DNA from 4 places in the Diaphorobacter nitroreducens genome. Region 3 is predicted to be linked to each of the others. Evidence: predicted binding sites of a transcription regulator. Region 3 holds the regulator's gene; each other region holds the start of a gene.
What was found. The regulator sigma-54, encoded in region 3, starts transcription at its own class of promoters, with help from an activator protein. The targets are predictions, from matches to a motif close to TGGCANGNAANCTGCTTT.

Region 1 (5,187 bases), 1.6 Mb from region 3:
TGGCGGCCGGGGGCATCTTGGAGTACGCGGCGCTTGACGTAGTCCAATCCCACGCGGGCGACGAAGTGCACCGTGCGCTCCAGGTACCAGCCTTCCAGGCGGTACAGCTGCATGAAAGCGCCCGTGTACTCCAGCACCTCCTCGGCGGTCTTGAGCTTGGTGAAGAACTGCGCCACCTCGGTCTTGATGCCGCCGTTGCCGGCCACGTACATCTCCCAGCCCGAGTCCACGCCGATGATCCCCACGTCCTTGATGCCGCTCTCGGCGCAGTTGCGCGGGCAGCCGCTGACGGCGAACTTGACCTTGTGCGGCGCGTACATGCCCACGAAGGCGTGCTCCAGGTCCTTGCCGAGCTGCGTGCTGTCCTGCGTGCCCATGCGGCACCACTCGCTGCCCACGCAGGTCTTCACGGTGCGCAGCGCCTTGGCATAGGCGTGGCCGCAGGGCATGCCGATGTCGCGCCAGACGTTGACCAGGTCTTCCTTCTTCACGCCCAGCAGGTCGATGCGCTGGCCGCCCGTGACCTTCACCGTGGGGATCTGGTACTTGTCCACCACGTCGGCGATGCGGCGCAGTTCGGCGGCACTGGTCTCTCCGCCCCACATGCGCGGCACCACGCTGTAGGTGCCATCTTTCTGGATGTTGGCGTGGCTGCGCTCGTTGATGAAGCGGCTTTGCGGATCGTCCTGCGCCTCCTTGGGCCAAGTGCTGATGAGGTAGTAATTCACGGCCGGGCGGCAGGTGGCGCAGCCGTTGGGCGTCTTCCACTCCAGGAAGCGAAACACGCTGTCTACGGTCAGCAGCCGGTGTGTGCGGATGGCTTCGCGCACGGCCTGGTGGCCGTGGTCGGTGCAGGCGCACACGGGCTTGGTCTTGGGCGTGGCGGAATAGTCGCCGCCCGCAGTGGCCATGAGGATCTGCTCCACCAGCCCGGTGCACGAGCCGCAGCTGGCGCTGGCCTTGGTGTGCTTGCGCACCTCGTCCAGCGTGAACAGGCCCTTGTCCTTGATCGCCTTGCAGATCTGGCCCTTGGTCACGCCGTTGCAGCCGCAGACCTCGTCGCTGTCGGCCATGGCGGCGGCCTTGTTCTGGCCCTGATGGCCCGCGTCGCCCAGGTGCGATTCGCCGAACATGAGCCGGTCGCGGATGTCGGCCACGCTGCGGCCGTCGCGCAGCAGCTTGAAGTACCAGCTGCCGTCCACCGTGTCGCCATAGAGGCAGGCGCCCACGAGCCGGTCGTCCTTGAGCACCAGCTTCTTGTACACACCGCCGCCCTCGGCATGCGGGTCGCTGAGCACGATCTCCTCCGTGCCCTCGCCGCCCTGGAAGTCGCCGGCGGAAAACAGGTCGATGCCCGTGACCTTGAGCTTGGTGGAGGTGAGCGAGCCCTGGTAGCGCCCGATACCCCATTCCGCCAGGTGGTTGGCCAGCACCTTGCCCTGCTCGAACAGCGGCGCCACCAGCCCGTAGGCGATGCCGCGGTGCGCCGCGCATTCGCCCACGGCGTAGATGCGTGGGTCGGTCACGGTCTGCAGCGTGTCGCTGACGACGATGCCGCGGTTGACGTGCAGGTGCATCTGCTCGGCCAGGGCCGTGTTGGGGCGGATGCCCACGGCCATCACCACGAGCTGGGCGGGCACCTCGCTGCCGTCTTTGAAGCGCACCGCGGCCACGCGGCCGTCGCCGCCGGCCACCAGTTCCTGCGTTTGGGCCTGCATCAGGAACTGCATGCCGCGCTCGGCCAGCGACTGCTGCAGCAGCTTGCCCGCCACGTCGTCAAGCTGGCGCTCCATGAGCCACTCGCCCGCATGCACCACGGTGACCTGCATGCCGCGCTTCATGAGGCCGTTGGCCGCCTCCAGGCCCAGCAGGCCGCCGCCGATCACCACGGCTTGCTTGTAGCTGGCGGCAGCGTCGATCATGGCCTGCGTGTCCGCGATGTCGCGGTAGGCCAGCACGCCGGGCAGCTCACGGCCCGGAATGGGCAGCATGAACGGGTTGGAGCCCGTGGCGAGGATCAGCCGGTCGTAGGGAGCCTCGACGGTGCGCCCGTCCTGCGCCACGCCATGCACGGTGCGCCGCGTGCGGTCCACATGGGTCACGGTGCACCCTGCGTGCAGCGTGATGTGGTGGTCCGCATACCAGGACCAGTCGTTGAGGACGATCTCCTCCAGCGTCTGCTCGCCCGCCAGCACGGGCGACAGCAGGATGCGGTTGTAGTTGGGGTGCGGCTCGGCGCCGAACACCGTGATGTCGTAGAGGTCGGGCGCGATCTTGAGCAGCTCTTCCAGCGCGCGCACGCCTGCCATGCCATTGCCCACCATCACCAGCCTGGATTGCTTCACCATCGTCTCCCCGGCGGGAATGCCCCGCGCAGCCACATCAACAAAAAAGGCGTCCGCACGCCGCACCGGGCAGGGGCCTGGTTGCGGGTGGGGACGCCTTCGTCCCGCGAGCCCTGCCTCCGCCGTTGGAGAGGGCACGCGCTGCGGCCTACCGTGGCCGCGCTGGCTTCAATGCAATGGGCGTGCCAGGGTGCGGCGGGGTGAGAGGTGTGCGCTCATGGGTTGGGCCAGATAGTCCGCTAGCGCTTGATGGGCAAGCGTGAGAAGCTATTGTTTCAGGAGCAATCGCGCGCTTGGCCGGGCGTGGCGGGCTGCGCACCGCCGTGGTGCAAGTGGCGGCGCGATGGTGCGGGCGCTGGCGTCCTGATGGCGCCCGGACCTCGTAGGGGATGTTGTACCGGTGGCGCGGCCCCTGCGTGCGCGCCCGATGCACCGCAATTGAACAAAAACAGCGTCCAGCGCTTGCCCCTCAAGCGCTGCCAGCGATGGAATCAGGAGCCGCCTGCCGGCGGTGGTGTTGGGTCCGTCCAGGCGCCGCCCAGCACCTTGTAGAGCGTCACGCGGTTGACCTGCTCGGCCAATTGCAGCGTGATCTGCGCCTGCTGTGCGGCATACAGCGTGCGCTGCGCGTCCAGCACGGCGAGGTAGTTGTCCGCACCGAGGCGAAAGCGTGCGTCCGACAGCTGCAGCGTGCGCTGTGTGGCCTGCACCAGCGAGCCCTGCGCCTGCAGGCGCTCGGTGAGCGTGGCGCGCTCGGCCAGCGCGTCGGCCACCTCGCGGAAGGCGGTCTGGATGGCCTTCTCGTACTGGGCCACGGCGGTGTCGCGCGTCACCTCGGCCACGCGCAGGTTGGCCTGGTTGCGGCCGGCGTCGAAGATCGGCAGGCGGATCTGCGGCGCGAACGCCCAGGTGCCGTTGCCGCCCTCGAACAGGCCCGACAGCGCATTGCTGGCCGTGCCCACCGAGGCCGTGAGCGTGATCGACGGAAAGAACGCCGCGCGTGCCGCGCCGATATTGGCCGTGGCGCCCTGCAGTGCATGCTCGGCCGCGCGCACGTCGGGGCGGCGCAGCAGCACGCTGGACGGAACGTCTGCAGGCACGGCCAGCAGCGCCGTTGCGGGCGCCGCGGGATCGGCCAGCGCGGGGACGGGGGACCGGGGGGCAGGACTGTCCGCAGTACCGGTGCCGGGAGCGGGCTGGGTTGCCGGCGTGGCCGGGCCCGCCATGGCCGTGACCGGCATGGCCGTTTCCACGGTGGCCACGCTGGCGGGCAACAACGCTGGGGGCACGGGCGATCCCACCAGCAGGGCCAGGGCGTTGCGGCTGCGCGCCAGCTGCGAGACGAAGGCGGTCGCATCCACGCGTGCGGTGTCGGCCGCCGACTGGGCCTGCGCCAGCACCAGGCCCGAGCTGGCGCCCAGTTCATGGCTGCGCTGCGTGAGCTCCAGGGCCTGCTGGCGCGTGCGCAGGGTCTCGTGCGCCAGTTGCAGGCGGCGCGCGTCGGCGTCCAGCGTGAGCCAGGCGCCGATCACCTCGGCCACCAGGCTGAGCTGCACGCTGCGGCGGTTCTCCGCCACGCGCAGGAACTCCTGCAGCGCGGCATCGTTCAGGTTGCGCACGCGGCCGAAGAAGTCGATCTCGTAGCTGCTGAAGCCCAGTGTGGCGCTGTACTGGCTGGTGGTGTTGGAGCGGCCCGCGGCGGTCAGGTCGTCGGCGGTGCGGCTGCGGTTGCCCGCGCCGGCCGCGTTCACCGTGGGAAAGCGGTCGGCCTGCACCACGCCGTACTGCGCGCGGGCCTTGTCGATGGCCAGTACCGCCACGCGCAGGTCGCGGTTGTTCGCCAGGGCCTGTTCCACCACCGTGCGCAGGCGGGCGTCCTGCACGAAGTCCTGCCAGGCCATGGGGCCGCCGTCCGGCAGCGCCACGGCGCCGGCGGTTTGCGGCTGGGGCAGGGGCGATGCCACCGTGTCCGGCACGGGCAGCGGCGGCGCTTCGTAGCGTGGCGCCAGGTTGCAGCCGGCCAGCAGGGCGCAGGCCAGGGCGGCGGTCAGAGGCGTGAAGGAATGGGGGCGCGTCATGCGGCACTCTCCGGATGGATGGGGGCAGGCTGGGCCGCGTCTTCCTGGCGCGAGCGGCTCTTGAACCAGCTGCGGATCAGCAGGAAAAACACCGGCACCATGAAGATGCCAAGCACCGTGGAGGCCACGGTGCCGCCCAGCACGGCCGTGCCGATGGCGTTGCGCCCGCCTGCGCCGGCGCCCGTGCCCAGGGCCAGCGGCACCACGCCGAAGCCGAAGGCCAGCGATGTCATGAGGATGGGGCGCAGGCGCATGCGCACGGCTTCCAGCGTGGCATCCAGCAGCTTGCGGCCCTGTTCCTGCAACTGCACGGCAAACTCGACGATCAGGATGGCGTTCTTGGAGGCCAGGCCCACCGTGGTGATCAGGCCGACCTGGAAGTACACGTCGTTGGCCAGGCCCCGCGTCCAGGTCGCCAGCAGCGCGCCCAGCACGCCCAGCGGCACGGCCAGCATCACCGACAGGGGTACGGTCCAGCTCTCGTACAGCGCGGCCAGGCACAGGAACACGAACAGGATCGAGATGGCGTACAGCAGCGGCGCCTGCGCGCCGGATTGGCGCTCCTGCAGCGAGGCGCCCGTCCATTCGTACGCAATGCCGGGCGGCAGGCCCTTCAGGATGTCCTCCACGATCTTCATGGCCACGCCCGAGCTGACGCCCGGCGCGGCGCTGCCCACCATCTCATAGGCGGGCGCGCCGTTGTAGCGCATGAGCTGCGGCGAGCCATAAGCCCAGTGGGCCTTGGAGAAGGCGCCGAACGGCAC
Region 2 (5,187 bases), 470 kb from region 3:
GTTCTGAAAGAAGACAGTTTTGGAAGCATAGACAAGTGTCTTCTGCCCATCGTGGTTCCCTCGTAGCCCTTCTACACGATGCTCAGGGGGCAAATACGGCTGGCTTACACGCCAGTAGTCACTGAATCCAAAAATACTCGCCCCTAGCATCGCTGCTGCTGCGCCGTAGCGCAACACCTCACCCCGTTTCGTTGGGGCGACGCAAGCCCAACCCTCTGAATTCCTGGTCTTCCACAGCACGTAGATGCAAGCCACGGCGGCAATCTGAAAAGGGCCATACCAGAGTGGGAACTCTACCAAGCTATGCAACGCAAACAGTACCAGAACGCCCCACGCAAGCTGACGGCGCGAATCACGCTCGCGCCAAGGTCTCTCACGTAACACGACAAGCGCAACCAAGGTGCAAAAAAACAATGCGGCGGGGACCCCAAGAGTTACCGCCAGATGCAAAGGCAGATTGTGGGCATTACCCAAGACGGCGCACCACCGGGGGCCTTTGAACAACGTCATGTATTGCGCGTACCGCAGGTCGCCCCAGCCCCATCCCAACCAGGGCTTGGCAGCAATCAGTTCCAACACATTCCCCCACAGCAAGCGCCGGCTACCGCAACTGCCCTCACCATTCTGAATCCGGATCCAGAGACTACGTGCGTCCTCTATGCCGACCTGCGATGCCAAAAGTGGCAGCGCCAACGCTCCCGCAAGATAAAAAGCCAGCACTACGGCATACCACTGGAGCATGCACCTACGGTCCTGGCCTCCCCACAGAAGGATCAACAACAGAACGGCAACCAAATGCACAGTACCAATGCGCGATGCCGTGGCAGCCATGCCGACGGCAATAATGGCACCTGCTACCCCCAAAGCCCAAAAGCGGCCCTGCGAGCGTATTAACCAGCATGACGCCCACAGCCCCATTCCCAGCAAGGTCGCTTGTTGGTTGGGTTGGCCGATGTTGCCACTGGCATAACCCGGCGCCGTATCTCGGATCCATGGCCAAAAGAATTCAAGACGAGCCAAGCCGAAATACTGCAGCATCTCAGGTAACACGCTCAGGGTGGCAGCCCACACCCAGGCCAATGCCAGCAGCCGAGTAACCTCACCCTGAGGCCACAGTGCCAACAGCAGTGCTGCCACCCCTAACGAAAAAAGCCAGGGCATGGCTTCGGCATAAGGACCAAATGTCAGGGGCCACAGCCATGGGCTGATCAGTAACAATACGACTACTATTTGTCGTACACGGTGTTGCATATTCATTGTCGGCTACCACCCATCGAGCGGGAGAAAGCCGCTGGGTTCACCAGATTTTCGTTCCACGAGAACCACCCAATCCGGGGAGCTTGCTTTCTCGGCCGACAGCGGCAGATAGCCGACCTGCTGAGGCTTCAAACCATGCTTCAGAAGTGCCGCGTTCACAAGCTCCCGATCATCAGGATGCTTCGCTAGGAGGTTCTCCAGCGGTAGCAACGCGGCGCGTACCGCATCCACTTGATTGTCATAAGGCACCCAACGCTGGGGACGAAACGCGGAATGCAAACCAGCCAGAGACAACTGCACGCTCGCCGGAAAGTCCCTGTCTGTCTCTTGGCTGACGCGCACGCCTATCCACTGTGGGCCCGTAAGAGGCAGCGACTGAAACTCCGGTCGCGCGAGCGGTAGAGACTCCTTGTCCACGTCCGCCGCACTGACCAGCCGATAGCGGCTTCCCTCGTACGCCAGAAACACCGGCCGAGCCTGCGCCATGCTATGGAGCCCGTAGCCCAGGGCCAGCAGTTGCAGCAACACGATCGCGCCGATGTCCGTCACCAGAGCTCTGCGCGACTTTTGGCGATCAAACACCAAAAATGTCAGCAGGGGACCGCAAATTACGTCTACGAGTACGATGTAGCGCAGCAAATCACGGCCGCCCGCAAGCTGGTCATAGGGTGATGGATACCAGACCCCAAAAACCAGGGAAGCTGCCAGCAACGCAATCAAGGCGCTACAAGCCAGATGGAACAAGGCAGGCTTTACAGCCTCATGAAAACGCGAACGCCACTGCATGTTAAACGGATAATAAAAAGAGCGCCGCAGCGCTCTTTTAGGGCGAATGCCGGCAGCTTACTTGCACTCAGAGGGCGCGAAACGAGCCGCCAGGGTGCCGGTTTGCGTACCAACGAAGGAGCCCGCCTGCGCGCCGGCAACCATGCAACGCCAAGCGACCGATTGTGCAGGAGGCGTGAAGGGATCAACACCCGAAGGCAGAGCCGAGCCTGCCGGAGCGTTGGGAGTGATGATCACGGTGCCAGCACCTGCCGCAGCAGTGGTCGAGACAGTAATTCTGCCGGTCGTGGGATCAATACCCACGCTAGCCACGTTGCGCGTTGCCGCAGGAGCCGTATAGCCCGTTGCATACCCACTGGCGTCGTCTTGCGGGTTACCGGAGGCCAGCACGTCCTGCACGTTCACTTTGGCGGCAGAAGCCATCACCAGACCTTCCGACACGCGAGCGCGCACGGTGTAGTCTTGATAAGCAGGCAGTGCCACAGCAGCCAGAATACCGATGATGGCTACCACGATCATCAGTTCGATCAGGGTGAAACCCTGTTGGAGCATACGCTTCATAAATTCCTCCTCGGATTAGATAGTTAGCCCCCCGCAGAAAAGCCCGCGGGTTGGCTACAAGGGAGCAGCTTTCGTGCCACTCCTTATTTGAAACTAAATATTTCTTTCGCCACAATTGAACCGAGGGAAGTACGCACACCCCTCCTAAACGGTCTGCACAAACATCACAAAACGACACATTTGTCGCGCACAAATGTTCAGTTACCGATTCGCGCTTTGCACGAATTCCATTTCCGTGCTGGCCAAAGCGATCCGATCGCCATTCTTGAGAGCGACAGGCCTATCGCTCACAGGCTCGCCATTCAACAGGGGGACACCCCCGCCTTCCACATGCGCCAACACGAAGCCGCCATGTCGCTTCGTGATGGACGCTACGGCCACTCCAGGTTTTCCAATAGTAGTGACGACTTTTGCAAGGGCTACTTCGCGGCCCGCCGCAGGGCCTGTCATCACCCGCACGGAAGCCGTGATTGCTGCGAGTGCCGGTGCAGGCGCTGGAGTCTCCGGCCTGAAGGGCGGCAGCATGCCGGGCTTGAAGACCATCGTCTTCTCATAGTCATGACCAGGCTCTTCGTGCAGGAAGCGGATCTTGTATTTCCCCAATTCCACCGTATCGCCGTTGCGCAAAGGCTGTCGCTTGATGGCCTTGCCGTTGACATAGGTGCCGTTGGTGCTGCCGAGGTCCTCCACTTCCACATCATCCCCAATCATGAGGAAGACCGCATGTTCACCACTGACGGCAAGGTTGTCGATGACCACGTCGTTGTAGGGGCGGCGGCCTACCGTTGTGCGTTCCTTGGTGAAGGTAACTTCCTTGATGACAACTCCATCGATCGACACGACCATTCTGGGCATGATCACTTTTCCTTATCCAAACAACTTAGCTAGTAGAGGGAAGTAGCAATTTCCGGGCACAGGCAAATGAAGCCCTGGCGGTCGGGCTGAGCTTGGCGGAAGGGTCACGAGGTGCGCAGCAGGCGCGCCATGAGGCCGCCGCGTTTTTTGGCGTCCTGAGCGAGTTGCGTTTGCGCCAGCACTACGCTGATGTTGTCCCGCCCTCCCATGGCGTTGGCCATGGCCACCATGCGCGCCGCTTTATCTTGTAGCGCAATGGGCATCCGCGCCAGTTCGGCCAAATCTTCGTCACTCAACATATCCGTCAGGCCGTCGGAGCAAAGAATGAACAAGTCACCGGGCTCGACAGGAAATTCGTTGATTTCTATGTGCACGGACACATCCACCCCCAGCGCCCGTGTAACCAGGTTGCGCTGCCCCGAAACGGCTGCTTGTGCCGGCGTGAGCAGTCCCAGGTCGATCTGCTCCTGCAACCACGAGTGGTCGCGCGTGATCTGCCGCAAGAGGCCCTCGCGCCACCGGTAGCAGCGCGAATCACCGATGTGGCCGAGAATGAGCCGGTCGTCACGGAACACGCCGACGACCAGCGTGGTACCCATTCCCAGGTACTGCGGGTTGGACATCGAGGCACCGAGGATCGCGTGGTTCGCGTTGTCCACGCAGGCCTCTAGTGCATGCCGTACATCCGAAGGTGATGCCGCGGAGCCGTCGCCTTGCAGCCAGCGGACCATCTCGGTGCCGATGTAGGTGATCGCCATCCCGGCAGCCACCTCGCCCGCGTTGTAGCCCCCCATGCCGTCGGCCAGGATGACCATCTGCGCCGTCTCATGGATGGCCACAGCGTCTTCGTTGTTGGAGCGCACCCGCCCCGTGTCCGTCAACGCGCAGAATTCGTAGCTCAGCATCGGCAGAGGTTTCATAAGAGACTCCCGCGAGACGCCTCACGCGAAGGCGCTTTACATGCGGTTGAGGAGGGCATCGCTGCATATCCCTCACAACCGGCATTGCGGGACTGCGCATCATAGTCGAGGCGCACGGGGCGACAGGTCCGTCATGATGTTGAACGCATGCAAGCCAGGCCCGTTGACGTGTGTTGCAAAAGAGGCCCTACGCAGCCCCTTCGCCTGCCATTTTTGCTACTTCAAGTACATGTCCGTCAGGTCGCGGCACATTCCCGTCGCACTAACGCGCGCCAGCCTTTTCAGGCCTGCCGAGGTTCGCCGCGGGATTGCATCAGCTTGCCCACCATCACCACCAGCACGGCGCCCGCTATGGCCGCTATGTAGTGGAGCCACGGATGACCCATCGCGTAATCGTGAAGCAAGTTGTCGTTGACGATGGTCTCGCCTCCCACCCAACCGATCAACGCGGCCCCCAGCGTGACGATGACGGGAAAGCGTTCCATGAGCTTGATCATCAGGGTGGAGCCGAAGATCACCAGCGGTATGCTGATGGCCAGCCCCAGGACGAGCAGCACCATGTTCCCCTGGGCAGTGGCGGCGACGGCTATGACGTTGTCCAGGCTCATCACCAGGTCGGCAATCAGGATGGTGCGGATGGCCGCGAACATGCCCCCTGCGGATTTGGATGCGCCGTCATCTTCCTCTTCGCCCGTGAGGAGTTGATAACCAATCCACAGCAGCAGACAGCCCCCGACGATCTGCAGGAAGGACAGCTCCAGCAGCTTGGCCGCCACTACCGTCAATACGATGCGCAACACCACTGCCG
Region 3 (5,187 bases):
GGCGGATTCAGCAGCATCACCCCGGGTTGTTCACTGGGCGGCATGCGCTGCAGCGCATCGCCGCCGCGCAGCTGCACCGCGTCGGCCACGCCGGCGCGCACGGCATTGCGCTGGGCAAAGTCCACCATGCGGTGCGACACGTCGCTGCCAAAAATCGGCACCGAGGCCGTGGTAACGGCGCTGGCAGCTTCATCCTTGATCGCAGACCAGACATGGGCCTGGTGCGGCAAAAGCTTCTCGAAGGCAAAGCGCCGCTGCAGGCCCGGCGCGATGCGGCAGGCGATCTGCGCGGCCTCGATGACCACGGTGCCGCTGCCGCAGCAGGGGTCGTACAGCGGCAGCGGCTGCTCGCCATGCGGGTCCCAGCCGGTGGCGGCGATCATGGCTGCGGCCAGCGTTTCCTTGAGCGGCGCGTCGCCCTTGTCCTCGCGCCAGCCGCGTTTGAACAGCGGCTCGCCCGAGGTGTCGATGTAGATCTGGGCGCGGTCGCTGGTCAGGTGCAGGTGCACGCGCACGTCGGGCCACTGCGTCTGCACGTCGGGACGCACGCCGGCCTTGGCGCGGAAGCGGTCGGCCACGGCATCCTTCACGCGCAGCGCAGCGAAGTTCAGGCTCTTGAGCGGGCTGTGCTGGGCCGTCACCTCCACCTTGAAGCTCTGGCGCGGGGTGAACCAGATCTCCCAGGCCACGTCGGCCGCGGCGGCATAGATGTCGTCCTCGTTGCGGTAGGGCCGCTCGGCCAGCTGCACCAGCACGCGTTGCGCCAGGCGGCTGTGCAGGTTCAGGCGCAGCGCGTCGCGCCAGGAGGCGCGCAGCAGCACGCCCGCGCGGCCCACGAGCAGGTCCTGCCCGGCCAGCCCCGTGAGGCTGTGCACCTCGTCGGCCAGATAGCCCTCCACGCCAGCGGCGCAGGGCAAAAAGAGTTGAAGCTGGTTCATTGCGGCTGTGCTGCGCGCTGCAGCAATGGCTGGAGCACGGATTCAGGAATGGGTGCGGGCTTGCGGGCCGCCCGGTCGATGAAGACGATGCCGGTCTTGCCGCGCGCGATCTCGCGCCCCTGGCTCTTCTCGGTCAACCGGAAGACGAGGTCGAAGCCGTAGCGGTTGAAGTCCTGCGGCGTCATCTCCACGCGCAGCGTCTCGCCGTGGAACGCCTCGGACTTGTACTGCGCCACGATGTCGCCCACCACGGTGGACAGGCCCGCCACGTCGGCCTCGGGGTAACCCAGCGACTTGAAGAAACGCACGCGCGCCTCGGACACGAGGCTGAGCAACTGCGCGTTGTCCAGGTGTCCGCCCTGGTTGACATGGCTGATGTAGATCTGCAGCTCGGTACTGAAGCCGAAATGCGGGGGAAGGTCGAAGACGACGCGTGCCATGGTTCAAAGTGCCTTGCGGAGGTTGGCCGGGGCGATCTTGAGCGCCTCACGGTATTTGGCCACGGTGCGGCGCGCACATTCAATGCCCTGCTCCTTGAGCATCTCGGCGATCTGGCTGTCCGACAGCGGCTTGTGCGGGTTCTCGGCCGCGATGAACTGCTTGATGAGCGCGCGCACGGCCGTGCTGGAGGCGTTGCCGCCGGTTTCGGTGCCCAGCCCCGAGCCGAAGAAATACTTGAGTTCGTAGGTGCCTTGCGGCGTAGCCATGTACTTGGCGGTGGTCACGCGGCTGATGGTGGACTCGTGCAGGCCCAGTTCATCGGCAATGTCGCGCAGCACCAGCGGGCGCATGGCCAGTTCGCCATGCACGAAGAAGTTCTTCTGCCGCTCCACGATGGCGCGCGACACGCGCAGGATGGTGTCAAAACGCTGCTGGATGTTCTTGATGAACCAGCGCGCCTCCTGCAGCCGTGCCTGCAGCGCCTGGTGGCCTTCGCCACGGCCGCCGCGCAACGCACCGGCGTAGATGTCGTGCACGCGCAGACGCGGCATCACGTCCGGGTTGAGCTGCACGCTGAAGTTCTGCTGTCCGCCGCGGCCGGTTTTCTTGACGATCACGTCGGGCACGATGATGTTGCGGTCCACGTCGGCAAAGCGCCTGCCCGGGCGTGGCTCCAGCCGCGCGATCAAGACCATCGCGGCACGCGTGCGCTCTTCGCTGGTGCCGCAGGCCTGCGCCAGGCGGCGCACGTCGCGCTTGGCCAGCAGGTCCAGCGGCTGGCCGCAGATGGCCAGCGCGGCCTGGATCACGTCGGGGTCGCCCTCTTCGTCCTGGTCCATCGCACGCAGCTGCAGCGTGAGGCATTCGGCCAGGCCGCGCGCGCCCACGCCCGCGGGCTCCAGGCTTTGCAGCAGGCGCAGCGCCACGGTGAAACGGTGCACCAGTTCATCGAGTTGCTCGGGTTCTTCGGTGCCCGCCAGGCTGGCGGCCAGGTCCTGCAGCGACTCGTCCAGGTAGCCGTCGTCGTTCAGCGATTCGATGAGAAAGCGCAGCGCGGCCATGTCCAGCTCGGACAGGCGCAGCGCCAGCGCCTGGCGGTGCAGGAAGGCCGTGAGCGACTCCTGGCTGCGGGCCAGCTCGGTGGCGTCCACCTCGTCGTCGCTCCCCGCGCCGGCACCGTTGCGCGCCGGGGCGTCGCCGCCCCACTCGCTGTCGTCGGGCGCCAGGTCTACCGAGCCGTCGCCTTCCCAGTCCGCGGGTTCGGCCGTGGATTCGGCGGTGGAGGTTTCTGCATCATTTTGGCTTGTAGCGCTTTCCTGTCCTGCGCTGACAGCTCCTGAATAAATAGCATCCTCGGCTTCGCGGTCTTGCTCGCTCACCGGTGCATCGGCCTGGGCCAGGCCGAACTCCTCGCGCGGGGCCTCTTCCAGCGTGCGCTCCAGGAAGGGGTTCTCGTCGAGCATTTGCTCGACCTCCTGGGCCAGCTCCAGCGTGGACAGCTGCAGCAGGCGGATCGACTGCTGCAGCTGCGGTGTGAGCGCCAGGTGCTGCGAGACGCGCAGCGACAGGCCGGGCTTCATGGCCTGCAACCCACTGTCTGGTCCTGCATCGCGCCGTGGTCGCCCATCACTCTCACATGCGGAAGTGCTCGCCCAGGTACACCCGGCGCACTTCCGCGTTGTCGACGATGTCCGACGGCGTACCCTGAGCCAGCACTTGGCCGTCGCTGATGATGAAGGCGTGGTCGCAGATGCCCAGCGTCTCACGCACGTTGTGGTCGGTGATCAGCACGCCAATGCCGCGCGCCTTGAGAAAGCCAATGATGCGCTGGATCTCGATCACGGCGATCGGGTCGATGCCGGCAAAGGGCTCATCCAGCAGGATGAAGCGCGGCTGCGTGGCCAGCGCGCGCGCGATCTCCACGCGCCGGCGCTCGCCGCCCGACAGCGCCAGTGCAGGCGACTTGCGCAGGTGGTCCACGCGCAGCTCCTGCAGCAGCGCGGTCAGGCGCCGCTCCACCTCGGCGCGCGGCAGGGTGCGGCCGGCCTCGTCGGTCTGCAGCTCCAGCACCGCGCGCACGTTGTCTTCGACATTGAGCTTGCGAAAGATCGAGGCTTCCTGCGGCAGGTACGACAGGCCCAGCCGCGAGCGCCGGTGGATGGGCATGTCCGTCACGTCCTGCCCGTCGATGCTGATGCGGCCGCCGTCGCTGCGCACCAGGCCGACGATCATGTAGAACGATGTGGTCTTGCCGGCGCCGTTGGGGCCCAATAGGCCCACCACCTCTCCCTTTTGCACGACCACGGACACGTCCTTGACCACCTTGCGGCTGCCGTAGGACTTCTCCAGGTGCAGCGCCTCCAGGCGGCTGACGCCTTCGCTCATGCGCGCATCGTCCAAGGCCGCGCTCACTTCGCGCCGTCCAGGCTGGGGCTGGTACGCAGCGCGGGCGGCTCGGTGCGCACGGGCGGCGTGGCGCTGGTGCCCGAGGCAGGCTCCTTGGGCGCGAGCACCGCCCGCACCCGGCCGCCCGGCGTGCCAGCAGTGGCGCCGGCGGGCGCAGTCTTTTGCCCGTCCACGGTGAACACGTCCGTGAGGTTGTTGTAGACGATGAGGGCGCCGGCCAGCTCGTCGGTCAGTGTGGCCTCGCGGTAGCGGCGCAGCTCGGCGCGGCGGATGAGCTTCACCACGTCGGCGCGGCCGTCGTATTCGATGACCTCGCCCTCGCCCTCGACGAACTCGTCGGGCGCGCCCGGCGCGGTGTCGCGCTTTTGCCGGAAAAAAGCGCGCTTGCCCGGCTCGGCCGTCACCACACCGTACTGGAAGCCGTCGGGGTCCTGGCGCACCTCCAGCTGCGCGCCGCGCAGCACGATGGTGCCCTTGGTCATGACGACACGGCCGGTGAAAACGCTGGTCTGCTTGAGCTCATCGTGGCGCAGGGCATCGGCCTCGATGTTCATGGGCTTGTTGCGGTCGGCTTTTTCGGCGTGCACCAGCGGCGATGCGGCCAGCGCCAGGGCCAGCGCTGCGGCGCGGGACAGGAGGAGGAAGGGCAATCGGGTTCTCATAGAGGGCACGAATCTTGCGGTCATTGTACTGACGCAAGCGCGCCGCCGCCGCAGTGGATCGCATCAACCCGTACAGGCCTGCCACCGGCTGTCATGCCGCCGCGCCAACCGGTGCGCAGGCATGAAAAAAGCGCGCCCGTAGGCGCGCTTGTCGCTGGTGGCGGCGGGGCGCTTCAGCCCTTGCGCGCTACGCCAACCAGGTGCTCCACCACCTGCAGCACGCTTTGCATGTTGCCCGCCATGGTGCCGTCGGTGTAGTAGCGGCCGGCCACTCCCATGGAGGGAACGCCTTCGACCTGGTAGCCATCCTGCAGCTGCGACGCCTTGCGCACTTGGTTGGATACGGTGAAGGAGTTGTAGACCTCCTTGAACTTCGCCACGTCCACGCCCTGCTTGCCGATCCAGTCGAAGATCAGCTCGTCCTTGTTCAGCGGCAGGCGTTCCACGTGCACCGCGCGGAACACCTTCGCATGCAGCTCGGGCAGCTTGCCCATGCCTTCCAGCGCGTAGTAGAGCTTTTGCTGCGGCACGAAGCTCGCATTGAACGCCACGGGCACGCGGCGGATATGCAGGTCCTTGGGCGCCGACTTGATCCAGGCCTCCAGCGAAGGCTCGAACGTGTTGCAGTGCGGGCAGCTGTACCAGAAGAACTCGATGACCTCGATCTTCCCGGCAGGTGCCTCGGTTGCGACGGGCTTGCCCAGCTTGACGTAGTCATTGCCTTCCTTGAACTGGCGGCC
Region 4 (5,187 bases), 150 kb from region 3:
ACGCCGATGATGTCGCTGATCTTGCGGCTGCTGGCGTTGATGGCGCCCATGGTCTGCACCACGCCGGCCACCACCTGGCCGCCCTGCGTGGCCGTCTGCGCGGCAGAGGAGGCCAACTGGTTGGCCTGACGCGCGTTGTCGGCGTTCTGGCGCACGGTGCTGGTCAGCTGCTCCATCGAGGCGGCGGTTTCCTGCAGCGAGCTGGCCTGCTCCTCGGTGCGCGAGGACAGGTCCTGGTTGCCTGCGTCGAGCTGGCTGGACGCCGTGGCGATGCCGTCGGTGCCCGAGCGCACGCGCGCCACCACCTGCGACAGGCTGGCGTTCATCTCCTGCAGCGCCTGCAGCAGCTGGCCGGTCTCGTCGCGCGAGTCGACCTGCACGCGGCTGGTGAGGTCGTTGGCCGCCACGGCGCGCGCCACCTGCACGGCCTGCGCCAGCGGCCGCGTGATGCCGCGTGTGAGCCACCATGCGCACAGGGCGCCTGCGCCCAGGCCGAGCACGCCCAGCACGATCAGCCACAGCCGGCTTTGCCCATAGGTGACATTGATCCCCTGCGCCGTGGCGTCGATGCGGGAGCGTTGCATGTCCAGCAGGCGCTGGATCAGCGCCACGTACTGGTCGGTGGCGGGCAGGTACACCTGGGTGAGCAGGCGTTCGGCCTCCTCCAGCTGGCCCTCGGCCTTGGCCTTCACGGCCTGGTCGCGCGAGGACAGGTAGGTCACGCGCGCCTTCTGGATGTCGGCCCACAGGGCCTTTTCCTCGTCGCTGGTGAGCAGCGTCTCGATACGCTTTTGCAGCTCGGCCGATTCGCGCGTGGAGGTGGCGGTGTCCGCCGCGAAGAACTGGCCGAGCGAGGGGTCCGTGCTCTTGACGATGGCCGAGGTGCGCCGCGCCGCGCTGTACACGTAGCGGTACCAGTCGCTGATCATGCGCTCCACCGCCAGGGGTTGCTGCGTCATCTCGTTGGTGGCTTGCGCCACGGTCTGCAGGCGCCATACGCCAAAGGCCGTCATCAGGGCCATCAGCAGCAGGACAAGGGCGAAGCCGCCTCCCAGGCGGGTGCCGATGCTGAGGTTTTTCATAGGATCTTCAGGAGGATTCAAACAAGGAAGGGCAGCGGTGGAGCGTCACGCCGGTGCGCGCAGGGCGCGCCGGTATTGCACGGCTTCGGCCACATGGGCGGCGCCCACGGTCTCGCAGCCCGATAGATCGGCAATAGTACGTGCAACCTTGAGGGCCCGGTGCGTGCTGCGCGCCGACCACGCCAGGCGCGCCGCCGCGGCCTGCAGGAACCGCGCGGCCGGCGCGTCCAGCGCCGCCATCTGTTCCAGCTCCTGGCCATGCAATGCCTGGTTGGCCTTGCCCTGGCGCTGGAGCGCTCGTTCGTGCGCGCGGGCCACGCGTTCGCGCACGGCGCCGCTGGGTTCGCCGGGCGGGGCGCCCAGCAGTTCCTCGGGCGGCAGCGCGGGCACCTCCACATGCAGGTCGATGCGGTCCAGCAGCGGGCCGCTGAGCTTGCCCTGGTAGCGCGCGATCTGGTCGGGTGTGCAGCGGCAGGCGCGCTGGTGCGAGCCCGCAAAACCACAGGGGCAGGGGTTCATGGCCGCCACGAGCTGAAAGCGCGCCGGGAACTCGGCGCGCTGCGCCGCCCGGGCGATGGTGATGCGCCCGCTTTCCAGCGGCTCGCGCAGCGCCTCCAGGGCGCTGCGGGCGAATTCGGGGAATTCATCGAGGAAGAGCACGCCTTCGTGCGCGAGCGAGATCTCGCCCGGGCGCGGCGGCGAGCCCCCGCCCACCAGCGCGATCGCGCTGCAGCTGTGGTGCGGGCTGGCTGTGGTGCGCTGCATCCACTGTGCGGGGCTGAAGCGCCCGGCCAGGCTGGCAATGGCCGCGCTCTCCAGCGCTTGCTCCACCCCCATCGGGGGCAGCAGCCCGGCAAAACGCTGGGCCAGCATGGACTTGCCCGAGCCCGGGGGCCCCACGAGCAGCAGCCCGTGCCCGCCGGCGGCGGCGATCTCCAGTGCGCGCTTGGCCGCGGCCTGCCCCTTCACGTCGGCCAGGTCCGGGCCATCGGTGGCCGGGGCCGGCGGCGCGGGTTGCAGCCGCTGCCAACCGCCGTCGTCCGCGCCATCATCGTTCGGCGGGGGCACGGGCACGAACTGGCGTACCACGTCCAACAGGTGGTGCGCGCGGTAGATCTCGGTGCCCGGCACCAGCGCAGCTTCTTCGGCGCTGCCGGGGGGAAGCACCGTGCGCACGGGCTGCGCCAGCGCGCGCAGCGCCAAGCTGGTCGCCAGGGCGCCGCGCACCGGGCGCAGCAGGCCCGACAGCGATAGCTCGCCGGCGAACTCCCAGCCGTCCAACCGGGCTGCGTCGATCTGCCCGCTCGCGGCCAGGATGCCCAGCGCGATCGGCAGGTCGAAGCGGCCGGAGTCCTTGGGCAGATCGGCCGGCGCCAGGTTCACGGTGATCTTCTTGTTGGCCGGGAATTCCAGCCCGGCGTTCTGCAGCGCGGAGCGCACGCGCTCGCGCGCCTCCTTGACCTCGACATCGGCCAGGCCCACCAGCGCGAAGCTGGGCAACCCGTTGGCCAGGTGTACTTCCACAGTAACGGCGGGCGCGTGCAGGCCCAGCAGGGCGCGGCTTTGCACCAAAGCAAGACTCATCGCAACGGATCTCCCCAGGCATGTGCGTGCAACCATGGCGACGGATGCGCAAGGGGGCCGCCCTGCACCAGGCTGGTGCGAAATGCGCCGGGCTGCAACCCCTGTGACTGCACGTATGCCTCAGGATGGTACCCGGCAGGCCGTCGCGGGGCGGATTTCGGGGTGGCACGGTCCATGCATTGAGGGGGTGTCAACCGTCGCCCAACACTGGAGGAACCATGCACCGCTTTTCCCTCAAGACCCTGGCCCTCGCTTTTGCGGCCGTCGCCGTACCGGGCCTTGCCAGCGCCCAGCTCACTGCCAATGTGTCGCTGACCAGCAACTACAAGTTCCGCGGCCAGGACCAGGACGTGAACCGCATCAAGGCCGTGAACCCGGCCATCCAGGGCGGGTTCGACTACAGCTTTGGCGACAGTGGCTTCTACGTGGGCAACTGGAACTCCAGCGTGGACTGGCTGTCCGGCAACTCCATCGAGGCCGACTTCTACGGTGGCTACAAATTCAAGGCCGGCGAGGTGGACCTGGATGTGGGCGCGCTCACGTATGTGTACCCAGGCAACACCAACGGCAACACCACCGAGCTGTATGGCGCGGCCACGTACGGCCCGTTCACGGCCAAGTACTCGCACACCGTGTCCAAGGATTACTTCGGCTGGGCGGGCGCCAAGACCTCCAGCAACCGTGGGCGCAACACGGGCTACCTGAACCTGGCGTTTGCGCAGGAGGTTGCGCCCAGCGTCACGCTGAAGGCGTCCGTGGGCTACACGCGCTTTGCCAGCGACATCAAGGACCTGGGCGTGCCCAACTACGTGGACTACAGCGTGGGCGGCGCCTACGACTTCGGCGCCGGCCTGTCGTTGTCCGCGGCGGTTGCCGGAGCCAACAAGAAGGGCTTCTTCGGCGATGCCAACAAGGCCCGCCTGATCGTCTCCCTCACCAAGACCCTCTAACTCTCGACAAGGAATCGATCATGAAAATGGTCACCGCCATCATCAAACCCTTCAAGCTCGACGAGGTGCGCGAGTCCCTGTCGGACATCGGCGTGCAGGGCATCACCGTGACCGAGGTGAAGGGCTTTGGCCGCCAGAAGGGCCATACCGAGCTGTACCGCGGCGCCGAGTACGTCGTGGACTTCCTGCCCAAGGTGAAGATCGAGGCCGCCGTGGCCGACGAGCTGGTGGAACGCGTCATCGAGGCCATCGAAGGCGCGGCCCGCACCGGCAAGATCGGCGACGGCAAGATCTTCGTGGCGCACCTGGAGCAGGTGGTGCGCATTCGCACCGGCGAGACCGGCCAGGAAGCCCTGTGAGCGCGCGCCGCACAGGCATTCGTCCCTCCCGACCCAGAGATCTGCCATGAAAAAACTATTTGCTTCCCTACTGATCGGTGCAAGCCTGCTGGCCGGTGGCGCCGGCGCGCTGGCCCAGACACCCGACGCGGCCGCGGCGGCTTCGGAGCCCGTGGCCGTCGCCCCCGCGCCTGCGCCCGCTGCCGAGCCCGTCGCAGCACCTGCTGCGGCACCCGCACCCGCCCCCGCGGCAGAGGCGCCCGCCGCGCCCAAGGTGGACTCGGGCGACACCGCCTGGATGCTGACCTCCACGCTGCTGGTGATCCTGATGATCATCCCGGGCCTGGCCCTGTTCTACGGGGGGCTGGGCCGCACCAAGAACATGCTGTCCGTGCTGATGCAGGTGTTCGTGATCTTCGCCCTGGTGTCGCTGCTGTGGTCCATCTACGGCTACAGCCTCGCGTTCTCCGGCGAGGGCCAATTCGTGGGCGACCTGTCCAAGCTCTTCCTGAAGGGCGTGAGCCAGGAAACCTTTGGTGCGCTGGCGACCATTCCCGAATACGTGTTCATCGCCTTCCAGGGCACGTTCGCGGCCATCACCGTGGCGCTGATCGTGGGCTCCTTTGCGGAACGCATGCGTTTTGCGGCCGTGCTCATCTTCGCGCTGCTGTGGTTCACCTTCAGCTACGTGCCCATGGCCCACATCGTGTGGGGTGGCGGCCTGCTGGCGGCCGACGGCGCGCTCGATTTTGCGGGCGGCACCGTGGTGCACATCAACGCCGGTATCGCGGGCCTGGTGGGTGCCTACATGGTGGGCAAGCGCATCGGCTTTGGCCGCGAAGCGTTCACTCCGCACTCGCTCACGCTGACCATGGTGGGCGCGTCGCTGCTGTGGGTGGGCTGGTTCGGCTTCAACGCCGGCTCTGCAGGTGCCGCCAACGCCGTTGCGGGCCTGGCCTTCGTGAACACGGTGCTGGCCACCTCGGCCGCCACGCTGTCGTGGATTGCCGGCGAGGCGCTGCACAAGGGCAAGGCCTCCATGCTGGGCGCGGCCTCGGGCGCGGTGGCCGGCCTGGTGGCGGTCACGCCCGCCGCGGGCTTCGTGGGCCCCATGGGCTCCATCGCGATCGGCCTGATTGCCGGCCTGGTCTGCCTGTGGGGCGTGGGCGGCCTGAAGAAGATGCTGAACGTGGACGATGCCTTCGACGTGTTTGGCGTGCATGGCGTGGGCGG

Region 1: a site for sigma-54 is predicted at 2,516-2,533, ahead of nirB (nitrite reductase large subunit NirB). Genes of this name have one in related genera too.
Region 2: a site for sigma-54 is predicted at 2,666-2,683, ahead of BA022_RS15785 (pilin). Genes of this name have one in related genera too.
Region 4: a site for sigma-54 is predicted at 2,830-2,847, ahead of BA022_RS14365 (TorF family putative porin). Genes of this name have one in related genera too.

The regions. Positions count from the first base shown of each region.
Region 1 covers NZ_CP016278.1:451,597-456,783, forward strand. The annotation lists gene nirB (nitrite reductase large subunit NirB) at 1-2,348, opposite strand, end outside; gene BA022_RS02110 (efflux transporter outer membrane subunit) at 2,837-4,423, opposite strand; gene BA022_RS02115 (efflux RND transporter permease subunit) at 4,420-5,187, opposite strand, start outside.
Region 2 covers NZ_CP016278.1:3,368,331-3,373,517, reverse strand. The annotation lists gene BA022_RS15795 (PglL family O-oligosaccharyltransferase) at 1-1,218, opposite strand, end outside; gene tfpZ (TfpX/TfpZ family type IV pilin accessory protein) at 1,264-2,043, opposite strand; gene BA022_RS15785 (pilin) at 2,101-2,604, opposite strand; gene BA022_RS15780 (FHA domain-containing protein) at 2,806-3,459, opposite strand; gene BA022_RS15775 (Stp1/IreP family PP2C-type Ser/Thr phosphatase) at 3,564-4,379, opposite strand; gene BA022_RS15770 (TerC family protein) at 4,661-5,187, opposite strand, start outside.
Region 3 covers NZ_CP016278.1:2,894,165-2,899,351, forward strand. The annotation lists partial or broken gene BA022_RS13535 (THUMP domain-containing class I SAM-dependent RNA methyltransferase) at 1-938, opposite strand, end outside; gene BA022_RS13540 (acyl-CoA thioesterase) at 935-1,378, opposite strand; gene BA022_RS13545 (RNA polymerase factor sigma-54) at 1,382-2,959, opposite strand; gene lptB (LPS export ABC transporter ATP-binding protein) at 3,012-3,764, opposite strand; gene lptA (lipopolysaccharide transport periplasmic protein LptA) at 3,788-4,447, opposite strand; gene BA022_RS13560 (thiol:disulfide interchange protein DsbA/DsbL) at 4,621-5,187, opposite strand, start outside.
Region 4 covers NZ_CP016278.1:3,045,529-3,050,715, reverse strand. The annotation lists gene BA022_RS14375 (methyl-accepting chemotaxis protein) at 1-1,082, opposite strand, end outside; gene BA022_RS14370 (YifB family Mg chelatase-like AAA ATPase) at 1,128-2,666, opposite strand; gene BA022_RS14365 (TorF family putative porin) at 2,885-3,616, shown strand; gene glnK (P-II family nitrogen regulator) at 3,637-3,975, shown strand; gene BA022_RS14355 (ammonium transporter) at 4,022-5,187, shown strand, end outside.